4 regions of the Delftia sp. BGA-UO-ETr-SB1 genome follow, and region 1 is predicted to be linked to each of the others. Evidence: predicted binding sites of a transcription regulator. Region 1 holds the regulator's gene; each other region holds the start of a gene.
The links. The regulator FNR, encoded in region 1, switches genes on or off when oxygen is low (the NO sensors DNR and NnrR bind a similar motif). The targets are predictions, from matches to a motif close to TTGATNNNNATCAA.

Region 1 (3,241 bases):
GAAAACCGCGCCCGGTTCTTGTCCGCCTGCAGATATCGGTCAAACAGCATGGCCACGCCGCGCACGAAGTACCAGCCCATGGGAGTGACCTGGAAGCCCTCGTCGCTGATCTGCACCAGGCCCTTGGCCTGCAGGTCCTCCAGGGCCGCCATCTCGGGCGCGAAGTACTCGCGAAAGCCCAGCAGCCATGCCTGCTCCATGGGCTCGAACAGCACGGCGCCCTGGCACATGATGGCCATGATGACGGCGCGGCGCACCAGGTCGTCGCGCGACAGCGCCAGGCCCCGCACCACGGGCAGGTGGCTGGCGTCGATGGCGTCGTAGTACTCCTCCAGCGTCTTGGCGTTCTGGCTGTAGCTGGCACCCACCTTGCCGATGGCCGACACGCCCAGCGCAATCAGGTCGCAGTCGGGCTGGGTGCTGTAGCCCTGGAAGTTGCGGTGCAGCCGGCCCTGGCGCTTGGCCACGGCCAGCGAGTCCTCGGGCAGGGCGAAGTGGTCCATGCCCACGTAGACATAGCCACCGTCCATGAACGCGGCGATGGAACGCGACAGCATGGCCAGCTTGTCGGCCCCCTGGGGCAGATCCTCGGCCGCAATGCGCCGCTGCGGCTTGAAGCGCTCGGGCAGGTGGGCATAGGCATAGAGCGCGATGCGGTCGGGCCGCAGCGCGTTGACCTGGGCCAGCGTGCGCTCGAAGGATTCGGGCGTCTGCTTGGGCAGGCCGTAGATCAGGTCCACGTTGATGGAGGCAAAGCCCAGCTGCCGCGCGGCCGCCACCAGCTCGAACACCTGCTCTGCCGGCTGCACGCGGTGCACGGCGATCTGCACCTGTTCGTCGAAGTCCTGCACGCCGAAGCTCAGGCGGTTGAAGCCCAGCTCCTTGAGCACGGCCAGGCGCTCGACGCTGACGGTGCGCGGATCGACCTCGATGGAGTACTCGCCACCCGGCTCCAGCTTGAAATGCTCGCGCAACAGGCCCATCAGCGTGCGCAGCTCGTCGTCGGAGAAGAAGGTGGGCGTGCCGCCGCCCAGGTGCAGCTGGCTGACGGTCTGGCCCTTGCCGCAATGGGCCGTGTGCAAGGCCATCTCGCGCGCCAGGTAGTCCAGGTAGACGGCGGCGCGATCGTGGTGGCGCGTCACGATCTTGTTGCAGGCGCAGTAGTAGCAAAGCGACTCGCAAAAGGGCACGTGCACATACAGCGACAAAGGCATGGCACGCGCTGCGGTACTCGATTTGCGTTGTTGCAGCGCCAGGATATAGTCCTCTGCACCAAAGGCCTCGACAAAGCGGTCGGCGGTAGGGAACGAGGTGTATCGGGGCCCCGGTACGTCAAAGCGACGCAGCAGCTCTGGGGTGACAGCGGTCATGGGTTTTTTCCTCTAATACCTCGACTGTGCCGCAGCACATCGGTCATGTCCTTGACTCATATCAAGAGTTGTTTGAGGGACTGCTGCGACAATTTGATCCAACTCATCGCAATCCACGAGGTCACCGCCGGCACGCTGTGTGCCGCTGATGTTTATCACTCCATGAACCTTCAGACCATCAAAGCCTCCTGCTCCAACTGCAACCTGCGCGAACTGTGCATGCCCATGGGCCTGGATGCCGAGCAGATGCAGCGCATCGACGACATCGTGGCCACGCGCCGCAAGGTCAAGCGCGGAGGCCTGCTGTTTCGCAACGGCGAGACATTCACCTCGCTGTACGCCATCCGCACCGGCTTCTTCAAGACCTGCGTGGCCACCGAGGACGGACGCGACCAGGTCACGGGCTTTCAGATGGCCGGCGAGATCATCGGCCTGGACGGCATCGTCAACGACCACCACACCTGCGATGCCGTCGCGCTGGAAGACGCCGAAGTCTGCGTCATGCCCTTCGACAAGCTGGAAGACCTGTCGCGCGAGGTCACGGCCCTGCAAAACCATGTGCACAAGGTCATGAGCCGCGAGATCGTGCGCGAACACGGCGTGATGCTGCTGCTGGGCAGCATGCGCGCCGAGGAGCGCCTGGCCGCCTTCGTGCTCAACCTGGTGCAGCGCCTGCATGCGCGGGGCTTTTCCAAGTCGGAACTGGTGCTGCGCATGACGCGCGAGGAAATCGGCAGCTACCTGGGCCTGAAGCTGGAGACGGTGAGCCGCACCTTCTCCAAGTTCGCGGACGACAACATCATCGAGGTGCGCCAGCGCCATCTGCGCATCCTGGACACGGAGGCGCTCAAGCGCATCGTCAACAGCCAGCAGTGCCAGTGAGCCTGCGAGGGCGGCAAGCATTCATCCGCCAATGAACAAGGCCCGCGACAGCGGGCCTTGTTCATTGCGGCGGGCTCTCGCTCAGTCCCGCCCCAGCCCCTGCATGGCCAGGTCCGGGTCGGGCTCGGAGACCACGCCGTCATTGAGATCGCGGGCCGAGCGGCCCAGCATGGTGGTCATCAGGCTGGAGAGCATGGTCACGCCCCAGAAGGCGAAGAAGGCCAGCGTGTAGATGCCCTGGCGCGACCAGCCCAGGTCGCCGAGCCAATGCAGCTCCAGCGGGTCCACAAAGGCAAAAACCAGCATCTCCATCACGGCGGCTGCCAGAAAGGCAGGCCAGGCAATCCACATCCAGCGTTGGGCCAACATCAGCGATCTCCTTGTGCTGTCGAGGGGTCGCCTTCATTGTGCGCCGCGCCAACGCATGGCGCCAAGCCCCGCAGCGCCCTGCACGCCTGTAGGAAACCCTCACCCGTCGCGCATGCCGGAGATGCGATCCGCCATGCAAAAAGGCCGCGACTGCGGCCTCTTGCAGGGGTGCACGGCGATCAGCGGTCCGTGGGGTGATCGTGCGCGGGCGTGGCCGCATGGTTGCGGCCGGTGACGGCGGGCGCCATGCTCTTGGGCACTTCGCGCATGCCATCGGCACGCTCGTTGATCGTGATGCCGTTGCGGTAGTAGTCGGGGTCGATCACGGGATCGGCGCCATTGATGGCGATGATGGCCGTGATCACGGCAGCGACCACCACGGCCGCCGGGCCGGCCACCACCAGCCAGACATGGCCGAACTTCCACCAGGGCTTGCCGGCGTCGGGGTGCGAGGGAGCCTGCGCGGGCGCGGACACTGCGGGACTGGAAGACATGGGAAACCTCTTTCTTTCAGGCGGCAGGCGCGGACCGTGCCGCGCCTGCCAGGAACATCACCGGGGCACCAGGAAGACGGCCTTTTCGGACGCGCGTCCCGCGCCTGAATGCACGGCATCGATATC
Region 2 (3,241 bases), on a different contig from region 1:
CGGTCAGCAGCAGCGTGCCGGCCAGCATGCCCCAGGCATTGGTCTGTGCGGGCCGCCAGCCCATGGACTGCAGCGAGGCAGACAGCATGTTCCCGCAGGAAAAGCACAGCGTGCCCAGCACCGCCCAGGCCAGGCCAGGCAGGCTGGCATGCCGGCCTGCGCGCAGCTCGGGCCAGAACAGCGCCACCAGGCCTGCAAGGCCGAAGAGGCTGCCGGCCAGCACATGGGGTGCCAGCCGGCGGCCGTGGATGATGCGCGCCAGCAGCGCGTTCCAGAGATTGGTGCTGGAGAACACCACGGCGGCCAGGCCGCTGGCCAGCGTCTCGCTGGCATGCATGAAGCACACGAAGTTGAAGCTGAACAGGCACAGGCCCTGGGCCAGCACGCGCGGCAGCGCCGGGCCGCGGGGCACGCGCAGCTGCCGCGACCAGGCCAGCCAGGCGAACATCAGCACGGCGGCCAGCGCAAAGCGGTAGGCAATGGACAGCTCCACGGGCACGGCGCCCAGCTGCAGTTTCAGGGCGATCCAGGTCGAACCCCAGATCAGCACGACCAGGGCATAGAGGGTGGCAGTCATGGCCGGTGATGATGGCGCCGCAGGCTGGGCGGGCATGGCAGATTCCTGCGGTTTGATGGCCTGGCGCCATGCGTCGGTATGGCTGCGGGACCACAATCGCTGCCATGACGCCCACGCCGCTGCCCGAGCTGCCCTCCAGCCACCTGTGCCAGGTGCTGTCACGCTCCAAGGCCCGGCTGCAGCGGCGCGTGCGCCTGAGCGAAGGGGTGGAGCTGGCCGTCTGGGCCAATGTGGACGACGAGGTGCGCTACTGCCAGCCCGGTCACCACACGCTGTCGGTCTACCTGGCCGGGGGCGAGGGCTCGCAGCTCAAGGCGCGCCCCGAGGCCATGGGGGCGCCGGGGCGCATCTGCATCTTCACGCCAGAGGACGAATCGCACTGGCTGGTGCGCTCGCCCGTGCAGTTCCTGCACCTGTATGTGTCCGACCTGGCCTGGGCGGGGCGCGTGGTCCGCATGCTGGATGCCGAGCCCCGCTCGCGCACCTTGCGTGCGCAGATCTATGGGGACGATCAGGCCTTCCACGCCGGTGCCCGTGCGCTGATGCAGCTGGACTGGCAGGACCCGCAGCAGCAACTGGCGGCCGATGCCATTGGCCAGCAGCTGGTGGACCGGCTGGTGCTGCAGTCCGCCACGCAGCGACAGCTGCAGGCGCTGCAGCGGCCGCTGGGCGGGCTTTCTGCGGCCATGCGGCGCAGGGTGCTGGCCCATGTCGAGGCGCATCTGCATGACTCCAAGGCCGTGTCGCTGCCGGCACTGGCGAGACAGGCCTGCCTCTCCGAATTCCATTTCGCACGCATGTTCCGCCAGAGCATGGGCTGCACGGTGCACGAATGGGTGCTGCAGCAGCGCCTGGCCCGGGCACGGCGTGCCCTGTCTGCGCGCAACGTGCCGCCGCTGGCCGAGCTGGCGCTGGATTGCGGCTTTTCCAGCGCCAGCCACCTGGTGCGCAGCTTCCGGGCGCATTTGGGCGTTACGCCTACGCAGTTCTCAATCTTTCAGCGCAATGCTTGAGAAGGATGGCCGGCCTCGCCGGCCTTGATCTGGCGCAAGCGTCTGTCCTTGCAGACCGGGCATGGCTTGAAATTTGCCCTGCCGGTATCAGATAAATCGCAATGACCCTGTTTCAGGAGCGAAAAGAAACACCATGCGAATCGACAAACTGACAACCAAGTTCCAGGAAGCCCTGGCCGACGCGCAAACGCTGGCCCTGGGCGGTGACCAATCCAATATCGAACCCCTGCACCTGCTCGTGGCGCTGCTGCGCCAGGACGATGGTCCGCGCTCGCTCTTGCAGCGCGCCGGCGCCAACGTGGGCCAGCTGCAGGCCGCAGCCGAGAAGGCCCTGGCCGATCTGCCGCGCGTGCAGCACCAGGACCAGGTGCAGGTCGGCTCCGAGCTAGGCCGGCTGCTGCAGGCAACCGAGAAGGAAGCCCTCAAGCGCGGCGACCAGTTCATTGCCAGCGAGCTGTTCCTGCTGGCGCTGACCGACAGCAGCGGCTCTTCCACGCGCGCAGGCCAACTGCTCAAGGAAAGCGGCGTGACGCGCTCCAGCCTGGAGTCGGCCATCAACGCCGTGCGCGGCGGCCAGACCATGGACAGCGCCGAAGGCGAAGGCCAGCGCGAGGCCCTCAAGAAATACACCATGGACCTGACCGAGCGCGCGCGCATCGGCAAGCTCGATCCGGTGATCGGGCGTGACGACGAAATCCGCCGCTCCATCCAGGTGCTGCAGCGCCGCAGCAAGAACAACCCCGTGCTCATCGGCGAGCCCGGCGTGGGCAAGACCGCCATTGTCGAGGGCCTGGCCCAGCGCATCGTGGCCGGCGAGGTGCCCGAAAGCCTCAAGAACAAGCGCGTGCTGTCGCTGGACATGGCGGGCCTGCTGGCCGGCGCCAAGTACCGTGGCGACTTCGAGGAACGCCTGAAGTCCGTGCTCAAGGAAGTGGCCCAGGAAGAGGGCCGCATCATCCTGTTCATCGACGAGATCCACACCATGGTCGGTGCCGGCAAGGCCGACGGTGCCATGGACGCGGGCAACATGCTCAAGCCGGCACTGGCGCGCGGCGAGCTGCACTGCATCGGCGCGACCACGCTCGATGAATACCGCAAGTACATCGAAAAGGATGCGGCGCTGGAGCGGCGCTTCCAGAAGGTGCTGGTCGAGGAGCCTTCCGTGGAGGACACCATCGCCATCCTGCGCGGACTGCAGGTGCGCTACGAGGCCCACCACGGCGTGGACATCACCGACCCGGCCATCGTGGCTGCGGCCGAGCTGAGCCACCGCTACATCACCGACCGCTTCCTGCCCGACAAGGCCATCGATCTGATCGACGAGGCGGCGGCCAAGATCAAGATCGAGATCGACTCCAAGCCCGAGGTCATGGACAAGCTCGAGCGCCGCATGATCCAGCTCAAGATCGAGCGCGAGGCCATGAAGAAGGAAAAGGACGAGGCCTCGCAAAAGCGCCTGCAACTGATCGAGGAAGAACTCGGCAGCCTGGAGCGCGAGTACGCCGACCTGGAAGAGGTCTGGAAGAGCGAGAAGGCCAGCGCCCAGGGCTCCGAGCAGATCCGCAAGGAGATCGACCAGATCCGCATCCAGATCGAGGAGCTCAAGCGCAAGGGCGACTTCAACAAGGTGGCCGAGCTGCAGTACGGCAAG
Region 3 (3,241 bases), on a different contig from region 1:
GAGGTCGGGTGGGCCACCGTCATCTCGGCCAGGCAGCCCATCAGCAGCAGCGAGATCACCGCGCCGATGGCATAGCTGATCAGCACGCTGGGCCCGGCGAAGCCGATGGCAAAGCCGCTGCCCAGGAACAGGCCGGTGCCGACGGCACCGCCGATGGCGATCATGGTCATCTGTCCGGCGGACAGCTGCTGTTGGAGTCCGGCTTCGCGCTGGACGATGTCTTCGAAGGCTGGCATGGGTTGTTGTCTCCGTTGCTGTGGGGGGCTTCGGAGGCGGATGCTAGTTACGGCCTTCGCAGGGCGTTTAGTAGTTATCCCTAAATACGCTTGATCTTGGATAAGTTATTCTGTGAAACATGAATTCATAGGTGGTTTATGTCAATCGAGATCGACAGAACGGACCGGCTGCTGATCCGCGCCCTGCAGGACAACGCGCGGCTGACCTCGGGCGAATTGGCGCAACGCGTGCACTTGTCGCAATCGCCGTCGTGGCGGCGCATCAAGCGGCTGGAGGATGAGGGCGTGATCACCGGCTACCACGCCGCGCTGAGCCGGCGCGCCATCGGCTTTGGCGTGCTGGCCTTCGTGATGGTGGGCATAGACCATCAGAACGAGGAGTCATCGCGCCACTTCCAGGAAGCGGTCTGCGCCATTCCCGAGGTCGTGATGTTCCACGGCATCTCGGGGCCGGAGGACTTCCTGCTGGTCGTCGTGGCGCGCGATCTCGATGCCTATTCGGACCTGCTGCTCACCCGCCTGCACCGGCTGCCCGGCGTGCGCCAGGTGCACACGCATTTCTCGCTGCAGGAGTTCAAGGGGCAGTTGGCGGGGCTGCCCGTGGAATAGCGGCTGGTGGTGGCGGCTGTTGGCGCCTGGCTGGTTGCTACAGCAGGCCGCTGTCCAGCGCCTGCATGCCATGGCGCACGCGCACGCGGTTGCAGGCATCGCTGCCGGCCGCAAATTCGCGGCAAGGCGAGGGCCGCCACTCGTAGATGCCGCAATGGGCCTTCTCGCCCACCTTGCCCACCAGCGCTGCGCAGCGCGGGCGCGACCAGTCCGTGCCGCGCATGCGGCAGGTGTAGTCGGTGACTTCCTCGATCAGCCCGGCCGGCACGCGGCCGCCATGCTCCTGCGACTCGTGCACGGAAAAGTCCACGCGAAACGATGCGCAGCAGGCGCCGCAGCTCAGGCAGGGATGGGTCATGGCGTGGGCAAGCAGGTGCAGGTGCGGATCGTGGGAGCGCGATTGTCGCGCGCACGCGTGCGGGGCGCCTGGAACCGGCCAAAAACCATGACGGCCATTTGGCAAGACCCTGCCTCTTACTCCGATACCATGCGCGGGCTTCCCACGGGGATTCGATCAAAATCAAAATGAGAATAAAAATCAGTTGATACAACACGCCATGCATTCGATGAATCCCGGGACGGACGCCACGGCTCCGTCCGCACTGTCCGCGCCTCCCAGCTCTCCAAGCCCGGCCACCGCTGCGGCCATCACCCTGGATGCGCTGCCGCGCCAGGTTCCGGCGCGCGTGGTCGAGCTCCATGCGGCGCGCGACACGGCCGAGCAGGAACTGCTGCTGCGCCTCATGGAAATCGGTTTCCTGCCGGGCGAGCCCGTTCGCATCCTGGCCGCAGGCTTTCCGGGCGACGACCCGCTGGCCGTGCGCGTGGGCCAGGCCACGTTCGCGCTGCGCCGCCATGAGGCGGCCCTGGTGCGCGTGGCGCCGGAGGCGGTGGCATGAGCGCGTCGTCCTCTCCCAAGCTCATCCAGCCGCTGCAGCCTGCCCAGGGTGGTGGCGGCGGTGGTGATTCCGCGTTGCGCCTGGCCTTGCTGGGCAATCCCAACTGCGGCAAGACGGCGCTGTTCAACCTGCTGACCGGCGCACGCCAGAAGGTGGCCAACTACGCGGGCGTGACCGTGGAGCGCAAGGAAGGCTGGCTGAGCACGGCCAGCGGCCGGCGTGTGCGCGTGCTGGACCTGCCGGGCACCTACAGCCTGCACGCCCACAGCGAGGACGAACGCATCACGCGCGACATCGTCTCGGGCCGCCACGCGCGCGAGGCGCCTCCCGAACTGCTGGTCTGCGTCACCGACGCCACCCATCTGCGCCTGAACCTGCGCCTGGTGCTGGAGGCCCAGCGCCTGGGCCTGCCCATGCTGCTGGTGCTCAACATGAGCGACATGGCCAGGCGCCAGGGCATCGATATCGACCGCGAAGCGCTGTCACGCGCCCTGGGCATGCCCGTGCTGTCCACGGTGGGCGTGCGCCAGGACGGCGCGCGCGAACTGCTGCAATGGCTGGACGGCCCCGAAGCGCGCGCCCTGGCAGCGCCGCAGCTGCAGGCCCCGGCCCGCCCGGGCGATGCGCGCGAGCAGGTGCTGGCCCTGCACCAGCAGGTGGCCCGCATCATGGCCGACTGTGTCAAGGAGCCCGTGGTGGACACCCGGCGTGATGACCGCATCGACGCCGTGGTGCTGCACCCGCTGTGGGGCATGCTGCTGCTGGCGGCCACGCTGTTCCTGATGTTCCAGGCCGTGTTCAGCTGGGCACAGCCGCTGATGGACGGCATCGAGGGCGGCGTCTCGGCCGTCTCGGCCCTGGTCAACGAGCACATGCCCGAAGGCGCGCTGCGCAGCCTGCTGGCCGATGGCGTGATCGCGGGCACGGGCGCCGTGCTGGTCTTCCTGCCGCAGATCCTGATCCTGTTCCTGTTCATCCTTGCTCTCGAAGACTCGGGCTACCTGCCGCGTGCCGCCTTCATGCTGGACCGCATCATGGGCAAGGTCGGCCTGTCGGGCCGCTCCTTCATTCCGCTGCTGTCCAGCTTCGCCTGCGCCGTGCCCGGCATCATGGCCACGCGCTCCATCACCAGCTGGCGCGACCGCCTGGTGACGATCATGATCGCGCCGCTGATGACCTGCTCGGCGCGCCTGCCGGTCTATGCGCTGCTGATCAGCGCCTTCATTCCCGAGCGCACGGTGGGCGGCATCTTCAACCTGCAGGGCCTGGTGCTGTTCGCGCTGTACGTGGCTGGCATCGCCAGCGCCATGGCCGTGGCCGGCGTGGCCAAATTGGCCGGCCGCAGCGCCGGACCCACGCCGCTGCTGATGGAGCTGCCCTCCTACCGCTGGCCCAGCCCGCGCAGCCTGGCCCTGGGGCTGTACGAGCGCGCCATGATCTTCCTGCGCCGCGTGGGCGGCATCATCCTGACCGTGAGCATCGTGCTGTGGTTCCTGG
Region 4 (3,241 bases), 1.6 Mb from region 1:
CCTGGTGGGACCGCTGCCGGCCGTGGGCGGACTCAAGGCCTGGGCCGCCTACCGCGACCGCCAGCCCGTGCCCATCTACCGCATGCCTGACGGCAAGCACTGGGTGCTGGGCACGGTGATCGACGCCCAGGGCCGCGACGTGAACGCCCAGGCCCTGCAGGCCGCCGTGCAAAAGCCCATGGGCGAGCAACTGTGGGGCGATGTGCAGCGCGCCCAGTCCATACCGGATGGCCGCGCCGACGCGCCGCGCACGGTCTATGTGTTCACCGACCCCAACTGCCCCTATTGCAACCAGCTGTGGAACGATGCCCGGCCCTGGGTGGAGAGCGGCCAGGTGCAGTTGCGCCACATTCTGGTCGGCATCCTCAAGCCCAGCAGCGAGGGCAAGGCCGCCGCCTTGCTGACCGCGCGCCAGCCCGAGCAGGCCCTGGCCGAGCACGCACGCGCCTATGCCAAGGCCGGCCGCGCCAGCGCAGAGGGCGCGGGCGCCACGCCGCTGGCCCCGGTGCCGCAGGCCACGCGGCAGGTGCTGGCCAGCCATGCCTCGCTGATGTCCACCTGGGGCCTGCGTGCCACGCCGGCCCTGGTCTGGAAGGATGACAAGGGGCTGGTGCAGGTGCGCACCGGCCTGCCGCCGGGCCTGCTGGAAGAGGTCATGGGGCCGCGTGGCAGGAAATGACGAGGACGACCATGAGCACAAGCCGTTGTCCCGCCGCTTCCACCGCCTCCAACGACTGGAGCGACCTGTTCCCCGCCCGGCCGGATGCGCCGCCGCTGCGCATCGTGCTGCATGCGCCCACGCCCGGCGCCCTGGCCCGTGCACGCAGCAATCTGGCCAACCTGCGCCAGGACCGGCCCGGTGCCGAAGTCCGCATCGTCATCAACGGCCCAGCCGTCGAGGCGCTGCTGGACGCCGCGCCGGGCACGCCGCAGCATCTGGATGCGGCCGCCCTGGCCCATGCGCTGGTCTGCCCGAACACGCTCAGGAAGCTGGGCCGCGAGGCGCCTGCCGGCATGCGCGTGCTGCCGCAGGGCGGCATCGAGTCACTGGCCCTGCTGCAGCAGTCGGCCTGGTGCTACGTGCGCTGCTGAGCGGCCTGCGCCAGCGAGGCCAGGCAGCGCGCCTGCCATTGGTACTCGGGCTCGAACGATTCGCGGTCCGTGACGGCGCCGTGGCCGCCCTCGCCATAGACCATGGCGTAGGCCGCATAGTCGGCCGCCTGCAGCGCCCGGCCCGCCAGCCCATGGGCCGTGGCATAGGTGGCGGACACGGCGGCATGGCCGCAGCCGTCGAGGGAGCGTGATCCCTGGTGGTGGTTGGCCAGGCTGGCGGCCTCGCGGGCCAGGCGGTCCAGCTCCTGCCTGTCGATCTGGCCGTCCAGGTAGCGGCGAAGGCCTTGTGCGCAGCGGATGACGTCCGGGTCTTCCAGCAGGTGCGCGATGCGGTCCACGCAGGCCTGTGTGAATTGCAGCCTCAGGTGCTCGCCGGCTTCGGCGGCAAGGTCCAGTTCCGAAGCAAGGCTGTTCAGGGCATGGTTCATGGAGAACTCCTTGGCAGTGGCGACACAAGCAGCGTAGACCGGGGCCGCGCGCGGAAACAAGAGGGTGATTTCCGATACGCGCCCCGCATTCCCGAGGAATGCAGTCACCCTGTTAACCCCGTCTTAATCCCTGCGCCACACGCTATGGACTGCCTTGGACGCCTGTCCATGGCAGGCAGTCGGTGGCGCTTTGCAAGCACTCGGCAGGCACTTGGAAAGCCCATTGCTTGACTCACATCAAGCCGCCAAGGCCCTGAATTTCATATATTAAATTCAATATAAAAAGCATATTTTTAATGATTTATTGAGTTTGAGCGACCACCCTCCGTGGCCGCAGGACGATGAAAGACAGGCCATGCCAAAAACATCCCGCGCCGGCAGCGGCTGCAACGACTGCAGCTGCAAGCCCTCCTCCCAGGACATCCCCGCCCGCACCGCCGCCCATGCGCAGCCCGCCGCCGGCAAGCGCGGCTTCCTGCAGGACCTGCTGGCCGCCGCCATGGCGGCCGTGGCCCTGCCCGTGGCGGCGGCTGCGCCCGGCACCCCGGGTTTCCAGCCGCCGCGCCGCCCCGGCGAGGCCGGCAGGCGCTACGGCATGCTGGTGGACCTGCGCCGCTGCATAGGCTGCCAGGCCTGCACGGTGAGCTGCTCCATGGAGAACCTGCCGCCGCTGGGCCAGTTCCGCACCACGGTGCTGCAGTACGAGGTGCAGCACGCGGGCAACGAGGACCTGCCGCCGGCCATGCTCAACCTGCCGCGCCTGTGCAACCACTGCGACAACCCGCCCTGCGTGCCGGTCTGCCCGGTGCAGGCCACCTTCCAGCGCAGCGACGGCATCGTGCTGGTGGACAACGAGCGCTGCGTGGGCTGCGGCTACTGCGTGCAGGCCTGCCCCTATGACGCGCGCTTCATCAACCACGAGACGCAGACCGCCGACAAGTGCACCTTCTGCGAGCACCGCCTGGAAGCCGGCCTGCTGCCGGCCTGCGTGGAAAGCTGCGTGGGCGGCGCCCGCGTGATCGGCGACCTCAACGACGAGGGCAGCGAGATCCGCCAGCGCATGCGCGAGCACGCCAAGGACCTCAAGGTGCTCAAGCCCGCCATGGGCACGGACCCGCATGTGTACTACCTGGGATTGCCCGACGCCTTCGTCGACGGCGTGGACGGGCAGGCCAGCGTGCGGCTGGTCACTTCCCACTGAACGCAAGGAGCACCCCATGCACATCGTCGAACTCCTGACCCCCGCCTACGAATCGGCCTGGCTGCCCTGGGCCGTGCAGTACTTCTTCCTGGCCGGCATTGCCACGGGCGCCGCCCTGCTGGCCGCCGCCTGCGCCTGGGCGCCGCGTGCCAGCGCCATGGCGCGCCTGCTGCCGGCCGCCGTGCTGGTGCTGGCCGTCAGCGCCATCGCCGCGCCCGTGTCGCTGCTGGCCGACCTGCACCAGCCTGCGCGCTTCTGGCATTTCTATGCGCACTTCACGCCGTGGTCGTGGATGTCGGTGGGCGCCCTGCTGCTGCCGGCCTTCGTGGGACTGGCGCTGGCCTTCGTGCTGGCCTGGTGGCTGGGCCGGCCGCAGTGGCTGCGCTGGCTGGCGCCGCTGCTGGCCGTGTCGGCGCTGACCATCACCGCCTATACCGGCGCCGAGCTGATGGCCGTGCGCTCGCGCCCGCTGTGGAACACGCTGTGGGTGCCGCTGAAC

Region 2: clpB (ATP-dependent chaperone ClpB) is a predicted target of FNR. The motif match lies at 1,615-1,628, and genes of this name have one in related genera.
Region 3: AC57B5_RS11925 (FeoA family protein) is a predicted target of FNR. The motif match lies at 1,356-1,369, and genes of this name have one in related genera.
Region 4: dsrO (sulfate reduction electron transfer complex DsrMKJOP subunit DsrO) is a predicted target of FNR. The motif match lies at 1,769-1,782, and genes of this name have one in related genera.

What each region holds. Positions count from the first base shown of each region.
Region 1 is NZ_JCAQOW010000004.1:163,243-166,483, reverse strand. It holds gene hemN (oxygen-independent coproporphyrinogen III oxidase) at 1-1,370, opposite strand, end outside; gene fnr (fumarate/nitrate reduction transcriptional regulator Fnr) at 1,533-2,252, shown strand; gene AC57B5_RS01250 (hypothetical protein) at 2,334-2,621, opposite strand; gene AC57B5_RS01245 (FixH family protein) at 2,801-3,115, opposite strand; gene ccoG (cytochrome c oxidase accessory protein CcoG) at 3,173-3,241, opposite strand, start outside.
Region 2 is NZ_JCAQOW010000006.1:1,595,731-1,598,971, forward strand. It holds gene AC57B5_RS26015 (DMT family transporter) at 1-577, opposite strand, end outside; gene AC57B5_RS26020 (helix-turn-helix domain-containing protein) at 682-1,590, shown strand; gene clpB (ATP-dependent chaperone ClpB) at 1,724-3,241, shown strand, end outside.
Region 3 is NZ_JCAQOW010000005.1:396,355-399,595, reverse strand. It holds gene AC57B5_RS11940 (amino acid permease) at 1-236, opposite strand, end outside; gene AC57B5_RS11935 (Lrp/AsnC family transcriptional regulator) at 375-845, shown strand; gene AC57B5_RS11930 (YkgJ family cysteine cluster protein) at 883-1,203, opposite strand; gene AC57B5_RS11925 (FeoA family protein) at 1,403-1,744, shown strand; gene feoB (ferrous iron transporter B) at 1,741-3,241, shown strand, end outside.
Region 4 is NZ_JCAQOW010000004.1:1,773,090-1,776,330, forward strand. It holds gene dsbG (thiol:disulfide interchange protein DsbG) at 1-679, shown strand, start outside; gene AC57B5_RS08790 (DsrE family protein) at 691-1,092, shown strand; gene AC57B5_RS08795 (hypothetical protein) at 1,077-1,541, opposite strand; gene dsrO (sulfate reduction electron transfer complex DsrMKJOP subunit DsrO) at 1,897-2,742, shown strand; gene nrfD (NrfD/PsrC family molybdoenzyme membrane anchor subunit) at 2,759-3,241, shown strand, end outside.